3 regions of the Streptomyces sp. NPDC057302 genome follow, and region 1 is predicted to be linked to each of the others. Evidence: riboswitches for the same ligand, from Rfam matches in the RefSeq annotation. Region 1 holds a riboswitch; each other region holds the start of a gene.
What was found. Region 1 has a riboswitch for cobalamin ahead of ACFUPX_RS42360 (ABC transporter substrate-binding protein). Riboswitches for the same ligand answer to the same signal wherever they lie in the genome.
Positions count from the first base shown of each region.

Region 2: it holds a riboswitch for cobalamin, as region 1 does, so the genes downstream of both, ACFUPX_RS17735 (CoA-acylating methylmalonate-semialdehyde dehydrogenase) here and ACFUPX_RS42360 (ABC transporter substrate-binding protein) in region 1, are expected to answer to the same signal.
Region 3: it holds a riboswitch for cobalamin, as region 1 does, so the genes downstream of both, ACFUPX_RS26685 (CbtB-domain containing protein) here and ACFUPX_RS42360 (ABC transporter substrate-binding protein) in region 1, are expected to answer to the same signal.

Region 1 covers NZ_JBHUZJ010000130.1:372-7,269, forward strand. The annotation lists gene ACFUPX_RS42340 (CGNR zinc finger domain-containing protein) at 1-289, opposite strand, end outside; gene ACFUPX_RS42345 (MBL fold metallo-hydrolase) at 399-1,184, shown strand; gene ACFUPX_RS42350 (ABC transporter ATP-binding protein) at 1,209-2,009, opposite strand; gene ACFUPX_RS42355 (FecCD family ABC transporter permease) at 2,006-3,013, opposite strand; gene ACFUPX_RS42360 (ABC transporter substrate-binding protein) at 3,034-4,077, opposite strand; cobalamin riboswitch at 4,170-4,356, opposite strand; gene ACFUPX_RS42365 (VOC family protein) at 4,364-4,858, opposite strand; gene ACFUPX_RS42370 (helix-turn-helix domain-containing protein) at 4,864-5,730, opposite strand; gene ACFUPX_RS42375 (haloacid dehalogenase-like hydrolase) at 5,925-6,898, shown strand, end outside.
Region 2 covers NZ_JBHUZJ010000021.1:88,711-95,608, forward strand. The annotation lists gene ACFUPX_RS17730 (short-chain fatty acyl-CoA regulator family protein) at 223-1,641, shown strand; cobalamin riboswitch at 1,696-1,881, shown strand; gene ACFUPX_RS17735 (CoA-acylating methylmalonate-semialdehyde dehydrogenase) at 2,124-3,623, shown strand; gene ACFUPX_RS17740 (acyl-CoA dehydrogenase family protein) at 3,629-4,777, shown strand; gene ACFUPX_RS17745 (enoyl-CoA hydratase/isomerase family protein) at 4,774-5,841, shown strand; gene mmsB (3-hydroxyisobutyrate dehydrogenase) at 5,838-6,755, shown strand; gene ACFUPX_RS17755 (enoyl-CoA hydratase) at 6,752-6,898, shown strand, end outside.
Region 3 covers NZ_JBHUZJ010000043.1:10,871-17,768, reverse strand. The annotation lists gene ACFUPX_RS26710 (alkaline phosphatase family protein) at 1-152, shown strand, start outside; gene ACFUPX_RS26705 (HAD-IIA family hydrolase) at 224-1,003, shown strand; gene ACFUPX_RS26700 (hypothetical protein) at 1,107-1,649, shown strand; gene ACFUPX_RS26695 (class F sortase) at 1,665-2,342, shown strand; gene ACFUPX_RS26690 (CbtA family protein) at 2,323-3,126, opposite strand; gene ACFUPX_RS26685 (CbtB-domain containing protein) at 3,147-3,383, opposite strand; cobalamin riboswitch at 3,415-3,536, opposite strand; gene ACFUPX_RS26680 (ANTAR domain-containing protein) at 3,865-4,620, opposite strand; gene ACFUPX_RS26675 (glycoside hydrolase family 6 protein) at 4,782-5,816, shown strand; gene ACFUPX_RS26670 (galactose oxidase-like domain-containing protein) at 5,938-6,898, opposite strand, start outside.

The DNA of each region.
Region 1 (6,898 bases):
CCGGAGGTGCGCAGCCGTCGAGCCTGGCCGCGAGCAGGGAGCGGATCTGTTCCCGCAGGGTGCGCAGTTGGGCCGTGCACATCTCCTGGAGGCCCGCGTCCGGCGGGGCCAGGTCGCGCTCGGTGAGCCACCGGTTCGCCGCCGCCGGGGTGCCCAGGAAGTCGGCGATCTGGCCGCCCGGCAGAGCGGGGGCGCTGTTGGCGAGGTCGAGCGCGGGGTGCTCCTCCGCACCCGGTGCGGGCGGCGGCGTCTGCGGCTCTGCGGTCACGGTCTCCTTCACGTATCTCATGGTACGCCTTGCTTTTATCCGTGAGAACCGGATACGGTTTCTCACGGATAGAGAGTCCTCCATCCGTGATGAGCCCCCCATCCGTGAGGTGTGTTCCTTCATGACTGCCATGGCTACTTCCGGCACGGCCGGCGAGCAGATCTCCGTACGCGTCTTCGGCGGCCCGACCGCCCTCTTCGAGTACGGCGGTCTGAAGTTCCTCACCGACCCCACCTTCGACGCACCCGGCGACTACCTCGACTCCGGCGGCCCCGGCCTGACCAAGACCGCGCCCGCCGCCGGCTCCCCCGCCGATCTCGGCCCCGTCGACGTGGTCCTGCTCTCGCACGACGAGCACCCGGACAACCTCGACACCTCGGGCCGGGCCCTGCTCGCCGACGTACCGCTCACCCTCACCACCCCCGGCGGCGGGCAGCGCCTGGGCGGGAGCGCGAAGGGCCTCGCCGACTGGGAGTCCGTCGAGCTCGACCGGCCCGGCGGCGGACAGGTCACCGTCACGGCCGTGCCCGCCCTGCACGGCCCCGGCAGCCGCGAGGACGTCGAGCCGGTCACCGGCCAGGTCGTCGGCTTCGTCCTGACCGGCGACGGCCTGCCCACGGTCTACGTCAGCGGCGACAACGCCTCACTCGCCGCGGTCGAGGAGACGGCCGCGCGGTTCGGTCCGGTGGACACCGCCGTCCTGTTCGCCGGCGCTCCCCGCTTCCCGGCCCTGTTCGACGGCGAGCCGCTCGTCCTCGACAGCGCCCAGGCGGCCGAGGCCACCAGGATCCTCGGTGCGCGCCGGGTCGTCCCCGTCCACTTCGACAGCTGGGCCCACTTCACCGAAGGGCGGGACGAGCTGGTGGCCGCCTTCGCCGCCGCGGGTCTCGCCGATCGCCTCCACCTCGCCGGGTAGCGGCTCGGGAACGAAGTCGAGAACTCAGCCTCGCAGGAAGCGGATCGACGGGCGCGGCTCCTGACCGTCCTCGTCCGTCGTCGTCACCACCGCCCGTACCCCGTACACCTTCGCGATCAGCTCCTGCGTGATCACCTCGGCCGGTGTGCCCGACGCGTACGCCACACCCTCGCGCAGGACCAGCAGGTGGTCGCAGAACATGGCCGCCAGGTTCAGGTCGTGCAGGGCGATCACGCTGGTCAGGGGGAGGTCCGCCACCAGGGAGAGCAGGTCCAACTGGTGCTGGATGTCCAGGTGGTTGGTCGGTTCGTCCAGGAGGAGTTCCTGCGGGCTCTGGGCCAACGCCCTTGCTATCTGGACCCGTTGGCGTTCGCCGCCGGACAGGGTGTGCCAGGACTGACCCGCACGGTCGGCGAGACCGGTGCGGGTCAGGGCCTCGCGCACCGCCGCGTCGTCCTGGGGCGTGCCGGGCGACCACGCTCTGCGGTGCGGGATGCGGCCCAGGCGTACGACCTCCTCCACCGACAGCTCGACCTGCGTGGCGGCGCCCTGGTCCACCACCGCCACGCGGCGGGCCACCGTGCGGCGGCCGACGTCCCGCAGCGGGCGGCCGTCCAGGGTGACCACTCCTGAAGCCGGGGCCAGGACGCCCGCGAGGATGCGCAGGAGGGTGGACTTGCCCGAGCCGTTCGGGCCGAGCAGGCCGACCGTCGCTCCGGGCGGCGGGGCCAGGGTCACTCCGTCGACGATGAGACGGCCGCCCGCCTCTCTGCTCACCCGGTCCGCGCGCAGGCCGGGTCCGGTTCGCAGATCGTGTGCGGTCACGTCGTCCTCCGTGTGCGGTAGAGGACCAGGACGAACGCCGGGACGCCGATCAGGGACGTCACCACCCCGACCGGGACCTCCTGCGGATCCAGGACCGTGCGGGCCAGCGTGTCCACCCACACCAGGAACACCGCGCCCGCGAGCGCCGTCACCGGGAGCAGCCTCGCGTGCCCGGAGCCGACCAGGGCGCGGGCCGCGTGCGGCAGGACCAGGCCCACGAAGCCGATGGCGCCCGCGCTGCTGACCAGGGCCGCCGTCAGCAGGGCCGTGACGCAGAGCAGGATCAGCCGGGTGCGGGCCACGTGGACGCCCAGTGTCGCCGCCGCGTCCTGGCCGAAGACGAACGCGTCCAGGGTGCGGGCGTGCGCCAGGCAGATCGCGAGGGCCACGAGGAGCACCGCCCCGCACATCCAGACGTCCGTCCAGCCCACCCCGCTCAACGAGCCGAGCAGCCAGAACAGGACACCGCGCGTCGTCTCCGCGTCCCCCGCCGTGAGGATCACGAACGAGGTGAGCGCGGAGAAGAGCTGCATCGCCGCCACCCCGGACAGGATCACCCGGTCGACGCTCCCGCCCAGGGTGTGGCTGAGCAGCAGGACCAGGGCGAACGAGCAGAGGGCTCCCACGAAGGCGCCCGCCGAGATCGACACCACTCCCCCGCCGACCCCCAGGACGACGATCGCGACCGCGCCCGTGGACGCCCCGGAGGAGACGCCGAGCACGAAGGGGTCGGCGAGCGGGTTGCGCAGGAGGGACTGGAGGACCGTCCCGCAGACCGCGAGGCCCGCGCCGCAGACCGCGGCCAGGAGCGTGCGCGGCATGCGCAGGTTCCAGACGATGCCGTCCCGGATGGGCGTCAGCGTCGCCTCTCCCCAGCCGAGGTGGGCCGCGAGCGCCGACCACACGTCCGGTACGGAGATGTCGGCGGGGCCGATCGTGACGGCCACCGCCACGGAGAGGACGAGGGCGGCGAGACCGGCCGTCCAGAGCAGGGTGCCGCGCATGCCGCCCGGGAGGGCTCGCGTCACTTGGTGAGCCCGAACTCACGCAGCGCGTCGGCGACTTGCTCCACGCCGTCCACCGTGCGGATCGTCGGGTTCATGGCCTGGCCGCTCAGCAGTACGTACCGCTTCTTCTTCACGGCGGTCAGGTTCTTGGTGACCGGGTTGGACTCCAGGAACGCGATCTTCTTCTTCGCGCTCTCCGCCGTCTGCGACTTGCGGGTGAGGTCGCCGATGACCAGGACGTCGGGGTCGCGGTCGGCCACCGTCTCCCAGTTGATCTGGGGCCACTCCTCGCGGGTGTCGTCGAAGACGTTCTTCACGCCCAGCTCGCGGGTGATGATGCCCGGCGCCCCGCAGCAGCCGGCGATGTAGGGGGCGTCGGAGTTGGCGAACCAGTAGAGGAGCTTCGTGCCCGAGGCGTCGGCGTCCTTGACGGTCTTGGTGGCCTTGGCCACCCGGCCCTTGAGGTCGCCGATCAGGCGTTCGCCGCGCTTCTCGACCCCGAAGGCCCGGGAGAGGTCCCGGACCTCGCCGTACACCGTGTCCATGGTCAGTGTCTTGACGCGGCTGCCGTCGCCGTCGCCGCTGTTGTCCTTGCCCGCGCAGTCGGAGGGCGAGACATAGGCGGGTACGCCGAGTTCGGCGAACTTGGCGCGGTCGGCGACGCCGCCCTTGCTGACCGTGGCCAGGAAGGAGGCGGTGACGAAGTCCGGTTCCTGGGCGAGGACCTTCTCGAAGGAGGGGTAGCTGTCGGCGAGCCGGTCGACCTTGGCGTTGTCCTTCTCCAGGCCCTTGAGCACGGGGTCCGTCCAGGTGCCGGTGCCCGCCATGCGGTCCGCGAGGCCGAGGGAGAGCAGGATCTCGGTGGAGCCCTGGTCGAGGGAGACGGCCCGCTGCGGGGGCGCCTTGATCTCCGCCTTCTTGCCGCAGGAGGAGAGGGTGAGGGGGTAGCCGTCAGCCTGCTTGGCCGCGGAGTCCGACGAGCCGGACGGGCCGCCGGACGAGCCGCAGGCGCTCAGGGTGACGGCCATGGCTGTGGCGAGGAAGCCGGACACGCCGGACATACGAACACGACGGGCTGTGGAGGACACACGATCCCTTGAGTCTCACGGCTCATACGCGGAGCCTGGCCTGCTTCGTCACCTCCGCCGCTCGGTGCGCGGGCGAAGGCGCCAGCAGGTCTTCGGACTCGGGGATCAGCCGGACGGGACGCCTTCCCAGGCGTCCGTGGACGCCCAGTGGCCGTGGCCCCGCCCGTCCCCCCTCACCGCTGCGCGTCAGTTCCGGATTCGCACCGGATTCCCTGGCCCTGGTGTGGGTCGACTGGCGTCCGCAAGCTATCACGCGAGGTCAGGAGGCCCGGTCGGGCCTCGGAGCGCCACGGTACGTACCGAACGACCACTTGTTGCCCTCGGGGTCGGCGATCGCGAACTCCCGGCTGCCGTACGGCTGGTCCTCGATCTCGCGGATGATCTCGACCCCGGCGGCGCTGAGCCGCTGGTAGAGGTCGTCCACGTGGTCGGTCACGACGTACGCGCCGAAGGTGCCCGGCTTCAGGCACCAGGCCTGGGACTTCTCGTCGTACGAGCCGAGCATGACGGCTCCGCCCTCGGGCCAGTCGAGCTCGGCGTGGGCCACGCGGTCGCCGTCCTCGTAGACGGCGGTCCGCAGGAAGCCGACCGTGCCGACCAGGAAGTCGATCAAGGCGGGGGCATCGTGGGCCTGGAGCGACGGCCAGACGTCGGGGGCGCGCCCGCCGGAGGAAGGCGTCGTGGAATCGGAGGCGGAAGCGGAGGCGGAGTCGGGGGCGGACGGGGACTTCGGCTGGTTCTCGGTGGTGTTCATGGGTCCTACTCTTCGCCCCCCGCACCGCTCCCGGCTTGGATATTCCGGCACTCTTCGGCCAGCCAGCCGCTGGGGCTCACTCCGGTGTACTGCCGGAAGTCCCGCACCAGGTGGGAATGGTCGTAGTAGCCGCAGTCGGCGGCGACGCGCGCCAGGTCGGGAGCGGCGCCCGCGGCCACCGAGCGCGCGACGGCGTTGCGGGCGCGCTGGAACCGCATGAGGCGCCCCGCCTGCTTGGGGCTCAGGCCCGTCTCCGCGCGAAAGAGCGTGGTGAGGCGGCGCTCGCTGAGCGCGACGTGCCGGGAGAGGCCGCGCAGGGTGCCGACGCCCTGGTGCCTGGCCAGCCAGGCCCAGGCCTCGGCGACCTCGGGGCGTACGGATCCGGCGGCGTCGTCGGCGGCCACGCGCTGCCTCAAATAGGCGGACAGGGAGGCGAACCGCTCCTCCCAGCCGCCCTGCTCGCACAGCAGCTCCCGTACGTCGGCGGCGCGGCGCCCCAGCACCTGCGCGCCGCACGTCACCAGGTCGCCCGCCAGCTCCGAAGCCGGTACGCCGAACAGGGCGCGGGCGGCCAGCGGGTGCACGGCGAGCTGGATGCCCGCCTCGTGCTCGGGCCTGACGACGTACGCCGGGGACTGGTGCAGGCCGCCGACGACGATGTCCGTGCGGGACGCCTCGGGGCCGCCCGCGTGCTCGGGGCTGTCGCCGGTGACGACGGGGCCGTCCAGCGAGAAGATCAGCGTCAGGTACGGGGAGGGCAGACCGCGGTGGAGTCCCGGCTGCTCGCCCACCGTGCGGTAGCCGACGGCGGACACCACCATGCCGTCGAGCCGCGGAGCGGCCCGCACGAACTCCCGGGAGACGGTCTCCATGCCTACCAGTATGCGACGGGCGGCCCTTCGAAGCAGGCCCCGGGCCCGCCGGCCGTCTGACGTGCCTACCCGCGCACGGGCGTCCCATGCCCGTTCCGTCCGGTGATGTCGATCATGGGAATTACCGGCCGGGCCCCATACGATGACCCGCCGCTCCGGACGGGGCGCGGACCGCTCTCAGGGGGCACACGAACATGGCAGTAAAGGCAAAGAGCAAGCTGGCCGTACTCGGCACGGCGGGCGCGCTCACCGCGGCCGTACTCGCGGGGACGGCCCTGTGGCCCAGCACGGACGCCACGGCCGCGGACGCCTCCACGACGACCGCGAAGACAGCGAAGACCGCCGCCGAGCTGAAGCACTGGCCCAAGCCGGTCGCGAAGAAGCTGGGCAAGGTCATCGCGAAGAACGAGCGCAAGGGCGCGTACGCCGTCTTCGACGCGGACAACACGACGTACCGCAACGACCTGGAGGAGTCCCTCCTGCCCTTCCTGGAGATGAAGGGGGTCCTGACCCGCAAGTCGATGGACCCGTCACTGAAGATCATCCCCTTCAAGGACACGAAGAAGCACAAGGAGAGCCTCTACAGCTACTACCTCCGGCTCTGCGACATCGACGACCAGGTCTCCTATCCGTGGGCCGCGCAGATCTTCTCCGGATTCACGCTCAAGGAGCTCAAGGGGTACGTCGACGAGCTCCTGGCCTACGACAAGCCCATCCCCGCCGAGTACTACGAGGCCGGGAAGGTGACGAAGACCGAGGTCAAGAAGCCCGAGTTCTTCACCGGCATGCAGGAGCTCTACAAGTCGCTGCGGGGGCACGGCATCGAGGTGTACGTCGTCAGCGCGGCCAGCGAGGACCTGGTGCGCATGGTCCTCTCCGACCCCAAGTACGGCTACAACGTGAAGCCCGAGAACGTCATCGGCGTGGGCCTCCAGCTCAAGGACCGCAAGACGGGCGAGGTGACCAGCTCCCGCAAGGAGATCGCGGAGGGCCGCTTCGACCAGAAGAAGCTCGCGGGGCGTGAGCTGACGCCGAACCTGTGGGCGCCGATGACGTGGTTCCAGGGCAAGCCTGCGGCCATCAACACGTACATCGACGAGTGGAAGAAGCCGGTCCTGGTGGCGGGCGACACCCCGGCGAGCGACGGCCCGATGCTGTTCCACTCCGC
Region 2 (6,898 bases), on a different contig from region 1:
GCATTGAGTCGTACCCCGTTCCCGATCCGCCCGACGGAGTCCGGCGGGCCGCGGTACGACTCTGGCACCGGCACTCAGTGCCAACAAGAAGGGAAAGGTGCCAACTTCTGCGCATCTTTTCCCGCCGTATTGCCAAGTCTGTTAATGCCGCGATCCGCGTTCGCGTGGCTACCATCGCGAGCAGTGCCGACGAGGGTGATCGTGACCGGACAGGAGCCACGGGTGAGCAAGACGTACGCGGGAGCACGGCTGCGCAGGCTGCGCGAGGAGCGCCGCATGAGCCAGGCCGACCTGGCCCGCACCCTGGCCATCTCGCCGAGCTACCTCAACCAGATGGAGCACGACTCCCGGCCGCTGACCGTGCCCGTACTGCTGCGGCTCACCGAGGCGTTCGGCGTCGACCCGGGCTTCTTCTCCGCGCGCGACACCAGCCGCCTGGTGGCCGACCTGCGGGACGCCCTCACCGGCGAGGTCTCCGCGGGACGGGTGTCCGCCTCCGACCTCTCGGACCTGGCGTCGCGCATGCCCGCCGTGGCGACGGTCCTGGTGGACCTGGGGCGACGGAACCAGCACCTCACCGAACAGCTCTCCGAGGCGGCCGAGGGGCGGGGGCCGGGAGCGGCGGCGCAACCCCGTTCCGCGCACGAGGAGATCCGTGAGTTCTTCTACCGGCGCCAGAACTACCTGCACGACATCGACCTGGCCGCCGAACAGTTCGCCGCCGAGATCGGGGTGCGCCCCGGCGAGGTCGTCCGCGCCTTGGCCGAGCGCCTCGCCGAGCGCCACGGGGTGCGCCTGGCCGCGGACGCCGGTCAACTCCTGCACCACTACGACCCGACGGCCCGGGTCCTGCACCTCTCCAGCCGGCTGCGCCCCGGCCAGCAGGCCTTCCGGATGGCCACCCAGCTCGCCCTGCTCGAATACGCGGACGAGGTCTCCGCGCTCGCGTCGGAGGACTTCGGCCAGGAGACCGCGGCCTGGCCGCTGGCCCGCATCGGCATCGCCAACTACTTCGCGGCGGCGCTGATCCTGCCCTACCGCCGCTTCCACGCCGCCGCCGAGGAGTTCCGCTACGACATCGAGCGCCTCACCGACCACTTCGGCCTCGGCTACGAGACGATCTGCCACCGTCTCAGCACCTTGCAGCGCTCCCGGCTGCGCGGTGTGCCCTTCTCCTTCGTCCGGGTCGACCGGGCGGGCAACATGTCCAAGCGGCAGTCCGCCACCGCGTTCCACTTCTCCCGCGCGGGCGGCACCTGCCCGCTGTGGAACGTGTACGAGGCGTTCCCCGCGCCCGGCCGCATCCACGTCCAGGTCGCCTCCATGCCGGACGGCCAGCGCTTCCTGTGGACCGCCCGCGCGGTCACCCGGCACCGCGGCGGCTGGGGCGAGCCCGGCAAGACGTTCGCCATCGGCCTCGGCTGCGAGATCCGGCACGCCGCACGGCTCGTCTACTCCGACGGGCTCGACCTCGCCAGCGCCTCGTCCGCCGTACCCATCGGCATGGGCTGTCGCCTCTGCGAACGCACCGACTGCCCCCAGCGTGCGGTGCCCCCGCTGGACCGGCGCCTGGCGATCGACGAGAACAGCAGCACCTTCGTGCCCTATCCCGTGGCCGGGGAGCAGCCGGGCACCGGCTGACGGTGGCGGGCCGGACCGGGCGTCCACGGCGTGGAGGGGTGGACTTACTAGGACGTCCAACTATATGTTCGTGGCACAAGGTCCGCGGTGCAGGGAAGCCGGTGTGAATCCGGCACGGTCCCGCCACTGTGACCGGGGAGTGTGCCGTCATCCACACGCCACTGGCGAGGTCTGCCGGGAAGGCGGGCGGCGCGCGCAGATCCGGGAGTCAGGATACCGGCCGCGGAATGTTCCGTGTTGTCCACGAGGATGGAGCAGACACGCATGGCACCGGTCCGTACCCACGACCCTGGTGATCCGGCGGAGCGCACACAACTCACCACGCGCTCATAGGACTTCGCGGCCCCCGGCGGTCTCCCCGTACGCCTGACGGCCCCGACGTCCGCTGTCCCACGGCTCGCACCGGCAGCGCACACACCCGTGCGCCCCGCAGGCGGCTCGCCGTGCCGTCCCCGGATCTCACCTGACGAGAGCAGGCACCCATGGTCCGTGAACTCACCCACTTCATCGGCGGCAAGCACACCGCCGGCACGTCGGGCCTCTTCGGCGACGTGTACGACCCCAACACCGGCACCGTCCAGGCCCGCGTACCGCTCGCGGGCCGCGCCGACACCGAGGCGGCGATCGCCGACGCGGTCACGGCGCAGCAGGAGTGGGGCAGTTGGAACCCGCAGCGGCGCGCCCGCGTCCTGCTCCGCTTCCTCCAGCTCGTCGAGGCCGAACGCGACTCCCTGGCGCGGCTGCTCTCCGCCGAGCACGGCAAGACCGTGGCCGACGCGCACGGCGACCTCCAACGCGGCCTGGAGGTCGTCGAGTTCGCCGCCGGGGCCCCGCATCTGCTCAAGGGCGAGTTCACCGACAACGCGGGCACCGGGATCGACGTGCACTCGCTGCGTGCCCCGATCGGCGTGGTCGCCGGGATCACCCCGTTCAACTTCCCCGCGATGATCCCGCTGTGGAAGGCCGCGCCCGCCCTGGCCTGCGGCAACGCGTTCATCCTCAAGCCCTCCGAGCGCGACCCGTCCGTACCCCTGCGCCTCGCCGAACTCTTCCTGGAGGCAGGCCTGCCGCCCGGCGTCCTGAACGTCGTCAACGGCGGCAAGGAGGCGGTCGACACCCTCCTGGAGGACCCCCGTGTCGGCGCGCTCGGCTTCGTCGGCTCCACTCCCGTCGCCGCGCACATCTACGCCACCGCCGCCGCCCACGGCAAGCGCGCCCAGTGCTTCGGCGGCGCCAAGAACCACATGATCGTCATGCCGGACGCCGACCTCGACCAGGCCGTCGACGCGCTCATCGGCGCCGGGTACGGCTCGGCGGGCGAGCGCTGCATGGCCATCTCGGTGGCCGTGCCCGTGGGCGAGGAGACCGCTGACAGGCTGGTCGCCGCGCTCAAGGAACGCATCGGCACGCTCCGCATCGGCCGCAGCGACGACCCGGACGCCGACTTCGGCCCCTTGGTGAGCAGGGACGCCCTCGACCGCGTCCGGCGCTACGTCGACATCGGCGTCAACGAAGGCGCGGAACTCGTCGTCGACGGACGGCAGTTCACCCTGGCCGGCCACGAGAACGGGTTCTTCGCCGGAGCGTCGCTCTTCGACCGGGTCAGCCCGCGGATGCGGGTCTACCGCGAGGAGATCTTCGGCCCCGTCCTGTGCGTCGTACGAGCCGCCGACTACGAGGAAGCCCTGCGCCTGCCCAGCGAGCACCCGTACGGAAACGGGGTCGCGATCTTCACCAGGGACGGCGACACCGCCCGCGACTTCACCCGCAGGGTCAACACCGGAATGGTCGGCGTCAACGTCCCCATCCCGGTCCCCGTGGCCTACCACACCTTCGGCGGCTGGAAGCGATCCGGCTTCGGCGACCTGAACCAGCACGGCCCGGACGCCATCCGCTTCTACACCCGCACCAAGACCGTCACCTCGCGCTGGCCCTCGGGGGCCAGGGAAGGCGCGAGCTTCACCCTGCCCACCATGGGATGAGCGCCATGACCACCACCTCGCTCACCCAGGACCAACAGGCCCTCGTCGAGACCACGCTCGACTTCGCGGAGGACCACCTGGCCCCCCGCGCCGTGCAGTGGGACCAGGACAAGCACTTCCCCCTGGACGTACTGCGCAAGGCGGCCGGGCTCGGGCTCGGCGGCGTCTACGTACGGGAGGACGCGGGAGGCAGCGGTCTCACCCGGGCCGACGGGGTCCTCGTCTTCGAGGCCCTCGCCTCCGGCTGCCCCTCCATCGCCGGCTACCTCTCCATCCACAACATGGTCGCCTGGATGATCGACGCCTACGGAGACCCGGGGCAACGGGCACGCTGGCTGCCCCGCCTGTGCTCCATGGACGATCTCGGCAGCTACTGCCTCACCGAACCGGGCGCCGGATCGGACGCCGGGTCCCTGCGCACCCGGGCGGTCCGCGACGGCGGCGGCTACGTCCTCAGCGGCGTCAAGCAGTTCATCTCCGGCGCGGGAGCCGCGCAGGTGTACGTCGTCATGGCGCGCACCGGTGAGGAAGGCCCCGGGGGCATCTCCGCGTTCGTCGTCGACCGGGACGACCCCGGGCTCTCGTTCGGCCCCGACGAGAAGAAGATGGGCTGGAACGCCCAGCCCACCCGCCAGGTGATCCTGGACGGGGTACGGATCCCCGCCGACCGGCTGCTCGGCGGCGTGGGCGACGGCTTCCGCATCGCCATGAGCGGCCTGAACGGCGGTCGCCTCGGCATCGCCGCCTGCTCCCTGGGCGGCGCCCGCAGCGCCCTCAACAAGAGTCTGACGCACCTCGCCGACCGTGAGGCGTTCGGCGCCAGGCTCCTCGACGCGCAGGCCCTGCAGTTCCGCCTCGCCGACATGGCGACCGAACTCGCCGCGGCCCGCGCCCTGGTCCACCAAGCGGCCCAGGCCCTGGACCGCGCGGACCCACAAGCGCCGCAGCTGTGCGCGATGGCCAAACGCTTCGCCACCGACACCGGCTACTCCGTCGCCGACCGCGCCCTGCAACTCCACGGCGGATACGGCTACTTGACCGAGTACGGCATCGAGAAGATCGTCCGCGACCTCCGCGTCCACCAGATCCTGGAAGGAACCAACGAGATCATGCGCGTCATCGTGGCCCGAAGCCTGACGGAGGCGCTGCGGTGACCGCCGCCGAGGACTACGTCCTGCTCCGTACCGAGGGCCACGCGGCCCACCTCACGCTCAACCGGCCCCAGGCCCTCAACGCCCTCACCCACGCCATGGTCCGCCGCGTCGACGACGCGCTCACCGCCTGGGAGAGCGACCCGGCCGTCCACACCGTGATCATCCAGGGCGCCGGCGGGCGCGGCCTGTGCGCGGGCGGCGACATCCGCTCCATCTACGAGGACGCCCGCGCGGGGACGACCGCCTCCGCCGATTTCTGGCGCGACGAGTACCGGCTCAACGCCCGCATCGCCCGCTACCCCAAGCCGTACGTCGCCCTGATGGACGGCATCGTGATGGGCGGCGGCGTCGGGGTCTCCGCGCACGGAGACGTCCGCATCGTCACCGAGCGCTCCCGCATCGCGATGCCGGAGACCGGCATCGGCTTCGTGCCCGATGTGGGCGGCACCTACCTGCTGGCCCTCGCCCCCGGCGAACTGGGCACCCACCTGGCGCTCACCGGCGCGCGGCTCGGCGCGGCCGACGCCCTGCTGCGCGGGCTCGCCGACCATTTCGTTCCCAGCGGCGACCTGCCCGATCTTCTCGACGACCTCGCCACCCAGCCCGTGTGGGACGCACTTCAGACGTACGTGCGCCAGCCACCGCCCGGAGAATTGGCCGCCCATCGCTCCTGGATCGACGACTGCTACGGCGCCGACACGGTGGAGGAGATCATCGCCCGCCTGCGCGACCACGGATCGCACGCGGCGGCCCAGGCTGCCGAGACCCTCGCCGCCAAGTCGCCCACCGCCCTGAAGGTCACGCTCGCCGCACTGCGTCGCGCGCGGCGGCTCGGCCCGCTGGAGAGCGTCCTGGAGCAGGAGTACCGGATCTCCTGCGCCGCGCTCACCTCGCACGACCTGGCCGAGGGGATCCGCGCCCAGGTCATCGACAAGGACCGCAGCCCGCGCTGGGCGCCCGCCACCTTGGCCGGGGTCGGCGACGCGGACGTGGCGCGCTACTTCGCCCCGCCCACCGGTGGCGAACTCGATCTGGCCTGGGCCCAGCAGGAGGTGGCGTGGTGAACGGCAAGCCCACGATCGGCTTCATCGGCCTCGGCCACATGGGCGGCCCCATGGCCGCCAACCTCGTCAAGGCGGGCCACCGGGTTCTCGGCCACGACCTGATGCCCGACCTGCTCGACGCCGCCGTCGCGAGCGGTGTGGAGGCGGCCGGATCATCGGTGGGCGCCGCAGCCGCGGCGGACGTGGTGATCACCATGCTGCCCGCGGGGCGGCATGTCCTCGGCCTCTACCGCGAGGAGGGGCTGCTTGCCGCCGCCCGGCCGGGCACGCTGTTCATCGACTGCTCGACCATTGACGTGGCCGACGCACGCAGCGCCCACGAGGCCGCTGTCACAGCCGGGATGCGGGCCCTCGACGCGCCCGTCTCCGGGGGAGTGGTCGGCGCGGAGGCCGGCACGCTCACCTTCATGGCGGGCGGAGGTGACGCGGAGTTCGCCGAGGCCGAGCCGCTCCTCGCGGCCATGGGAAAGAGGGCGGTGCACTGCGGCGGGCCCGGCGCCGGTCAGGCAGCGAAGATCTGCAACAACATGATCCTCGGCGTCTCGATGATCGCGGTGAGCGAGGCGTTCGTCCTCGCCGAGAGCCTGGGCCTTTCCCATCAGGCCCTGTTCGACGTGGCCTCCACCGCGTCCGGCCAGTGCTGGGCCCTGACCGTCAACTGCCCGGTGCCGGGGCCGGTTCCGGCCAGCCCCGCCAACCGCGACTACCGCCCCGGGTTCGCCGCCCCGCTGATGGCCAAGGACCTGGGCCTGGCGGCCAACGCCCTGCGGTCGGGTGGCGTCCATGCCGAACTCGGTCTGAAAGCAGCGGAGTTGTACGCCGCTTACGCGGAGGGCGCGGGGGCGGACCAGGACTTCTCCGGGATCGTCAACACCCTCAGGCACCACACGGCAGGGAGCAAGGAGAGCACATGACCACGGAGCCGTACGAGACGATCCGCGTCGAACGCAAGGGCCGCACCGCGCTCCTCACGCTCGACCGGCCCAAGGCCCTGAACGCACTCAACCTCCAGGTGATGAACGAGATCGTCGCCGCGACGGCGGAGCTCGACCGGGAC
Region 3 (6,898 bases), on a different contig from region 1:
TGAAGACGTACACCGCGGACACCCCTTCCGTCGTCGAGAAGATCGCCCTCCAGGTGCCCGCGGGAGCCACGAAAGCCCAGGTCCGCTTCCGTTACACCGGCGGCAACAACTGGTACTGGGTGATCGACGGGGTCACGATCACCGCATCCTGATTAGGGTGGGGGCGTCGGCACAGCGCTGTCCCGGCGCCCCAGCCAACCCGTACACCGCAGGAGTGCACCCCATGGCAGAGCGCAAGCCCATCGAATCGTGGCTCACCGACATGGACGGCGTGCTCATCCACGAGGGCGTGCCGATCCCCGGCGCCGACGCCTTCATCAAGAGGCTCCGGGAGTCCGGGAAGCCCTTCCTGGTCCTGACGAACAACTCGATCTACACCGCGCGCGACCTCCAGGCCCGCCTGAACCGCATGGGCCTCGACGTGCCCGTCGAGAACATCTGGACCTCGGCGCTCGCCACCGCGAAGTTCCTGGACGACCAGCGCCCCGGCGGCACGGCGTACGTCATCGGCGAGGCCGGTCTCACCACCGCCCTGCACGACATCGGGTACGTACTGACGGACCACGACCCGGACTACGTGGTCCTGGGCGAGACCCGTACGTACTCCTTCGAGGCCATGACCAAGGCCGTACGGCTGATCAACGGCGGGGCCCGCTTCATCTGCACGAACCCGGACGAGACCGGACCCTCCGCGGAGGGCCCCCTGCCCGCGACCGGCGCCGTCGCGGCGCTGATCACCAAGGCCACGGGACGCAACCCCTACTTCGCGGGCAAGCCGAACCCCCTGATGATGCGGACGGGCCTGAACGCCATCGGGGCGCACTCGGAGACCAGCGCCATGATCGGCGACCGGATGGACACCGACGTCCTCGCCGGCCTCGAGGCCGGGATGGAGACCTTCCTGGTCCTGACGGGGCTGACCTCCCGCAAGGACATCGACCAGCACCCGTTCCGGCCCTCGAACGTGGTCGACTCCATCGCCGATCTCGTCGACCGGATCTGACGCGCGTTCGTGACGCGCGTTTCCGAAGCGAAGACCACCCGTTTGCCGCACACGGGAGGCGTGCGGCGCCGGTGCGCGTGAACCTCGAAACAGGAGGTTCACGATGCGTAGAGGAACACTCACCCTGCGTGGCATAGCCGGGGCGGCTGTCCTCGCCGCGCTCCCCGTCGTCGCCATGACGCCCGCGTACGCCCATGACGAGGACAAGGTGCATGCCACGGTGTCCCCGTCCCGCGCCGAGCCCGGTGCCAAGGTGGAGATCAGCGTCTCCGGCTGTGACGGCACGACCGGCTCCGCCGGGTCCGGCGCCTTCACGGGGGACGCGAAGCTCACCGGCAGGGACGGCGACAAGTACTCGCTGAACGGCTCCGCCACGATCCGGGGCGGCGTCGAGGGTTCGTACGACGTCACCGTCATCTGCGACGGCCACCCCCACCAGGGCGCGGGCACCGTGCAGGTGGGCAGCCACCGGCGAGAGCCCGTGTCACCGGTCCGCGCGGGCGGCGGCGGCACCGCTCAACTGGCCGCGCACGCCCAGCAGGAGACCGGACCCGGCACGCCGCACGCGGTGATCGGCCTGGTGCTCGCGGGTGTCGCGGCCGTGGCCGTGGCGTTCCGCAGTGTCCGCCGCCGCCGCTCCGAGTGACGGGCGGCGGCCGACGTGTCGGGACATGAGAAGCCGGCGGGACAGCAGGCGGGGCACGGGCGGTTCCTCACCGGGGTCGCCTGGGCGCTGCTGCTCGTGGGGCTCTGGCTGTGGGGCAGCGAGATCACCGACGTACGCGGCGGTGTCTCGGAGCCCACGACCGGTGACGTGGCCGCGGTGGGCCGCCCGTTCGCCGTCGAACTCCCGGACGCGCACGAGCCGATGGGCGCCGCAAAGCCGCAGCGCGTGGACGTCCCCTCGCTGAAGGTGCGGGCGCCCGTGATCACCCGCGGCCTCGACCAGGAAGGCGCCATCGACCCGCCGTCGTTCGAGGAGGCGGGCTCCGTCGGCTGGTACGGCGGCGGGACGCGCCCGGGAGCGGCGGGCACGTCCCTGTTCGTGGGCCACGTCGACACCGAGACGCGCCCCGCGGTCTTCTACGACCTCAGCGCCCTGCGGCCCGGCGAGAAGATCCACGTCACCCGGGACGACGGCTCGGTCGCGGAGTTCACCGTCGACGACGTCCAGGTCCTCAGCCGGGACCGCTTCGACGCGAAGAAGGCGTACGGCCCCCATGAGGAGGGCCGCGCCGAACTCCGCCTGATCACCTGCGGCGGCACGTTCGACCGGGCGAGCAAGACGTACTCGGCGAACGTCGTGGTCTCCGCCTACCTCACCGGGGTGGGGCCGTAGGGGTGACGCCGGGGCGCGAGGGCACTCCCGCCGCGCTCGCGCCCACGGTGGCACCCCTTGCGGCCCCTTCCCGGACGGCCCGCAGGCCCAGGCCTCCGAAGACCGCAGCGAACACGGCCCACAGCAGGACGTGCGAGGCGACGGACACGACGCGGAACTCCCACAGGAGCGTCGCGTCGACCGGGACCGGGTCGGGGTTGTCCGGGAGCAGGAAGAGCGCGGCCAGGACGGCGACCGTCGTGAGGGCCGCCGCGATCTGCCGCACCGGAACGGATCTGGCCGACAGGCGTACGTACACCTGCCGCACCAGGAACATGCCGAGTACGCCGATCGCGATGGCCGCCAGCCACATCGCCTGCCGGTCGCCGACCGTGGCCGGGTCGCCGACGCCCGGCGGGTTCGCCGGGTAGCGCAGACCGGGCAGCAGGGAGACGGCGAGGAACGCGGCTCCCGCGAAGGCCAGGGCGCGCGGCCACGGGTTCGCGTACGGGTCGCGGCGGTGCACCAGGGCGTACGCCACCGCGAACAGGACGCCGATGGCCAGAGCGGCGACGACCGCGGAGACCACCAGGCCCGCGTGCTGGGTGGAGCGCGTGAACAGCTCCTCGTGGTGCTCCGCGGCACCCCCCGGCGCGTGCTTCTTCTCCTCCGCGCGGATCGCCCGGTCCATCAGCGGCTCGGCGAGCAGCAGGGAGAAGAGACCGGCCGCGAGGCCCGCCGCTCCTCCCGCCACCACACCACGGCCGAGCAGGGGCAGGACGGGTGAGGACGAGGGGGATGGCACGGCGCCGCGTCCGTCCCCGGTCAGTGGCACGGGGCACCGAGGAGGTGCCTGCCGTCGTGGGCGAACTCGTGCAGATAACTGCCGGTCGCCGAGATCAGCGAGCCGTTGTCGATGAAGACCGCGTAGAGCGCGAGGAACGCGATGATGACCGCGGCCGACGCGATGAGCCAGTCACGGGCCGATGCCGTGGCGGCCTGGGCCGCCGCGCCGTCGGTGTGCGGTGCCGCGGTGTCTGATGCCGCGGTGTGCGGTGACATGTCGTAGAGCCTCCTTCTGGGGTTCCACGCCCCGAAGCAGGAGTACGACGGCCCAGTTCCTGGCTTCCGCACGCCGGGCGGCGTCCGGTCACAGTGGCGGGACCGCCCCGGAATCGCACCGGGTTCCTGTCAACCGTCGCCTCTATGTATGTACTTGTTGTCCCGGAGAGTCCCAGTTGGTCATGGACACTGTCAACGGTTCAGGGACAACCCGGCCCGGTCGGCGGCCCGCTCCCCCCGGAGCCGTCGACCGGGCTGGTCCTCGACCGCGCGCGCACGAGCTGCGGGAGTAACCCGGCGTCGGCGCGGGAGGTTCGGTGGCCAACCCCGCAGTGAAGCGGGGTGGACGGTCAGGCCGGGGGCTTGGGCCTTTGGGTCGACTCTAGAACGGATGAGCGCTGGAGCCTAGGGGTGGATTGACGCCAAGTCGTGATCCGCTTTCTCTCCGTGATCGTCGCTGGTGGTGGTCTGCGGATGACCTTCATTGAGATCCGGACCAACCGCCGCGCAGCGCCGTGTCGTCGAGCGAACCCTTGATCACGTCGATGGCGACCACGTCCATGACCAGGCGTTCTCTGCGTGCGTACCGCCGCAGCGTCTCAAAGGCCTCATCCATGTCCGTGTGCCAGCGCTCGGCGAGTATGCCTTTGGCCTGTTCGATGCGTATGCGGCTGGTCAGAGCGCCCTGGAGCTGTGTGGCGAGGACCCGGGAATCCGTATAGGCGCGGTGATTGTGCAGGCCCACGGCGGTGGCGTCGGCGATCACCTGGGCCAGACCCAACTCTCCTTCGCTGTACAGGCACTGGGAGGTGTCGGGCACGAAGATGTTGAGCGCGCCCAGCAGGGTCGCGCGCTGGCGCAGCGGAACCGCGTAGGTCAGCCCGATGCCACGGCGCCGGGCCAGCGCGGTGAACTCCGGCCAGCGCGCGGCGGGTTCGGCCGCCGCGAGCCGCATCGGCGGCACGGGCTTTCCCGAGCCGAGGCTCTCCACGCAGGGCCCGCCGTCGTGTTGGGCGCCGAGCAGGTCGAGTGCGAGCTTCTGCGGATGGCCGCCGACGGCCACCGAGTGCTTGCCGACGGCGTCGAAGATCACCCCGGCGGCGGTGGCGTCGAGCAGCTCTACGCAGTGGCCCGCGACCCGGCTCAGATAGCGCTCCGGATCGAAGTCGTCGTCCAGGGTGTCCGTGGTCTCCACCAGGACTTCGGCCAGCCGTAGTTCAGAGGTGTGATCCCGCATGATCTCCTCCCCGTGAGCGCCACCCCGCGCCCTGCGCCTACCCCCGGGCGCGCGGCTGTAACAGGTCTCCAACAGGTCTTCGTAGCCGACGGGCGGACCTCGTGGGCAGTGAGCGCGTATGTCAGGATTGAGAATCGGACAGTGCACCCAAGGGGGAGTGGATGTACCACAAAGGCACCGGCCGCGGTCATCGGATCGCGGCCCGGGGGGTGAAGGCTGCGGCGTCGTTCGCGGGGGCGGCGCTGCTGCTGTCGGGGTGCTCCTCCGATGACGGTTCGGGCAACGAGGAGTCGTCGGGGCAGCCCGTCAAACAGCAGCCCAAGGGCACCGATCCGTACTGGGTCAACCCGGACGGGAACGCGGCCAAGCAGGTCGCCACGTACGAGAAGGACGGGAAGAAGGACGACGCCGAGCTGATCCGCAAGATCGCCGAACAGCCCGTCGCGGAGTGGATCATCCCGGAGAACGCGGAGGACCAGGCGCGCGGCTTCACCGAGGCCGCCGAGAAGGCCGACCGGGACGCCCTGTTGGTCCTCTACAACATCCCGCACCGCGACTGCGGCCAGTACTCGGGCGGCGGCGCGGCCGACGGCAACGCCTACCGCACCTTCATCGACCAGGTGGCGAAGGGCATCGGTGACCGCAACACGACGGTCATCCTGGAGCCGGACGCGGTGCTCCACATGGTCGACAACTGCACGCCGGAGGAGTTCCACGAAGAGCGGTACGACCTTCTCAAGGGCGCCATCGGGAAGCTCAAGTCCCTGAAGAACACCAAGGTGTACCTGGACGCGGGCAACGCGGGCTGGAAGAACCCCGACTCGCTCTGGGAGCCCCTGAAGTGGTCGGGCGTCGAGCAGGCCGACGGCTTCTCGGTCAACGTCTCCAACTTCCAGACGACCGAGGCCAGCACGGAGTTCGGCAAGAAGCTGTCGGCGAAGATCGGCAACAAGCCGTTCGTCATCGACACCGCGCGCAACGGCAACGGGCCGTACACCAAGGGCAAGGACACCTGGTGCAACCCGCCCGGCCGTGCGCTCGGCGAGGCGCCGACCACGAAGACCTCCGACCCGCTGATCGACGCGTATCTGTGGGTCAAGCGGCCCGGTGAGTCCGACGGCACCTGTCGCGGTGGGCCCAAGGCGGGCCAGTGGTGGCCGGAGTACGCCGCGGGCCTGGCGAAGGCGTCCCAGTAGGGGCGCGGGGAACTGCGCGCTAGGCGCGCGAAAAGCCGCAGTCGCGTCTGCCGAGATCCTGGCAGATGCGACTGCGGCTTTTTCGTGGTTGCTCGCGCAGCTCCCCGCGCCCCTTACGGGGCTACGGCACGTGGACCCACTGGGCCTTGCTCGGGGTGCCCTGGTCGTCCGTCACGAAGAGCATGTACCAGCCGGACTCGACCAGGCTCCGCTCCTTGGGGATCGTCACCGTGACGCCGTCCGCCGACTTCTTCAGGTCCAGCGCGACGGACGTCTGGTCGATGTCCGTGACGTGCGTCGAGGCGCTCGGCCTGATCAGGCGGGCCGTCTTGATGGACGAGGCGTGCTGGGTGCGGTACGTACCGGACCCGCCCCGCTTGATCTCCTTGGGGCCGCCCGTCAGCGTGGGCTGCGAGCCCTGGTAGAGATACGGCGGCGTGTAGATCTCGATGCGCTGCTCGAACTCGCCGGGCTTGGTGTTGGCCTTGTCCGAGTAGAGCGAGTCCGAGCCGAAGAACATCACGCGGCCGTCGGGCAGCAGGATCGAGCCCGAGTGGTAGTTGCGGCCGACCTCCGGGTCCGCCACCCGCCGCATGTTGCCCGTCTTGGCGTCGTAGATCCGCGCCTGCTTGATGTTCGAGTCACCGCGACCGCGGTAGTCCTCGGAGCCGCCGGAGATCAGCACCGTGTCGTCCGGCAGGGTCGAGGCCTGCGGGTAGCGGGTGCCCTTCTCCAGCTCGGGTCCGTCCGTGAACTTCGGGTTGTCGTCCTGGAGGTCGACGATGCGGGTCTTCTTGCTGGACTTCTTGGACTCGCCGACACCGCCACCGCCGACGACCATGTACTTCTGGTCCTGCGCGGGCGGCAGCTCGACCGTGTTGGAGGTCTCCAGGAGCTTCGGGTCGCTCATCCCCGGAATCCCCTTCCAGCTGCCCTTCGTCTCCAGGTCCCAGGTGCCGGGCTTGCGGCCCACGTCGTCGGGGCCGTAGCCCGCGTTCGAACCCGAGTAGAAGAGCCTGCCGCTCTCCAGCTGGAAGACGGCCGGGTAGGTCGGGAACTGGCGGACCTGCTTGGTGTAGGTC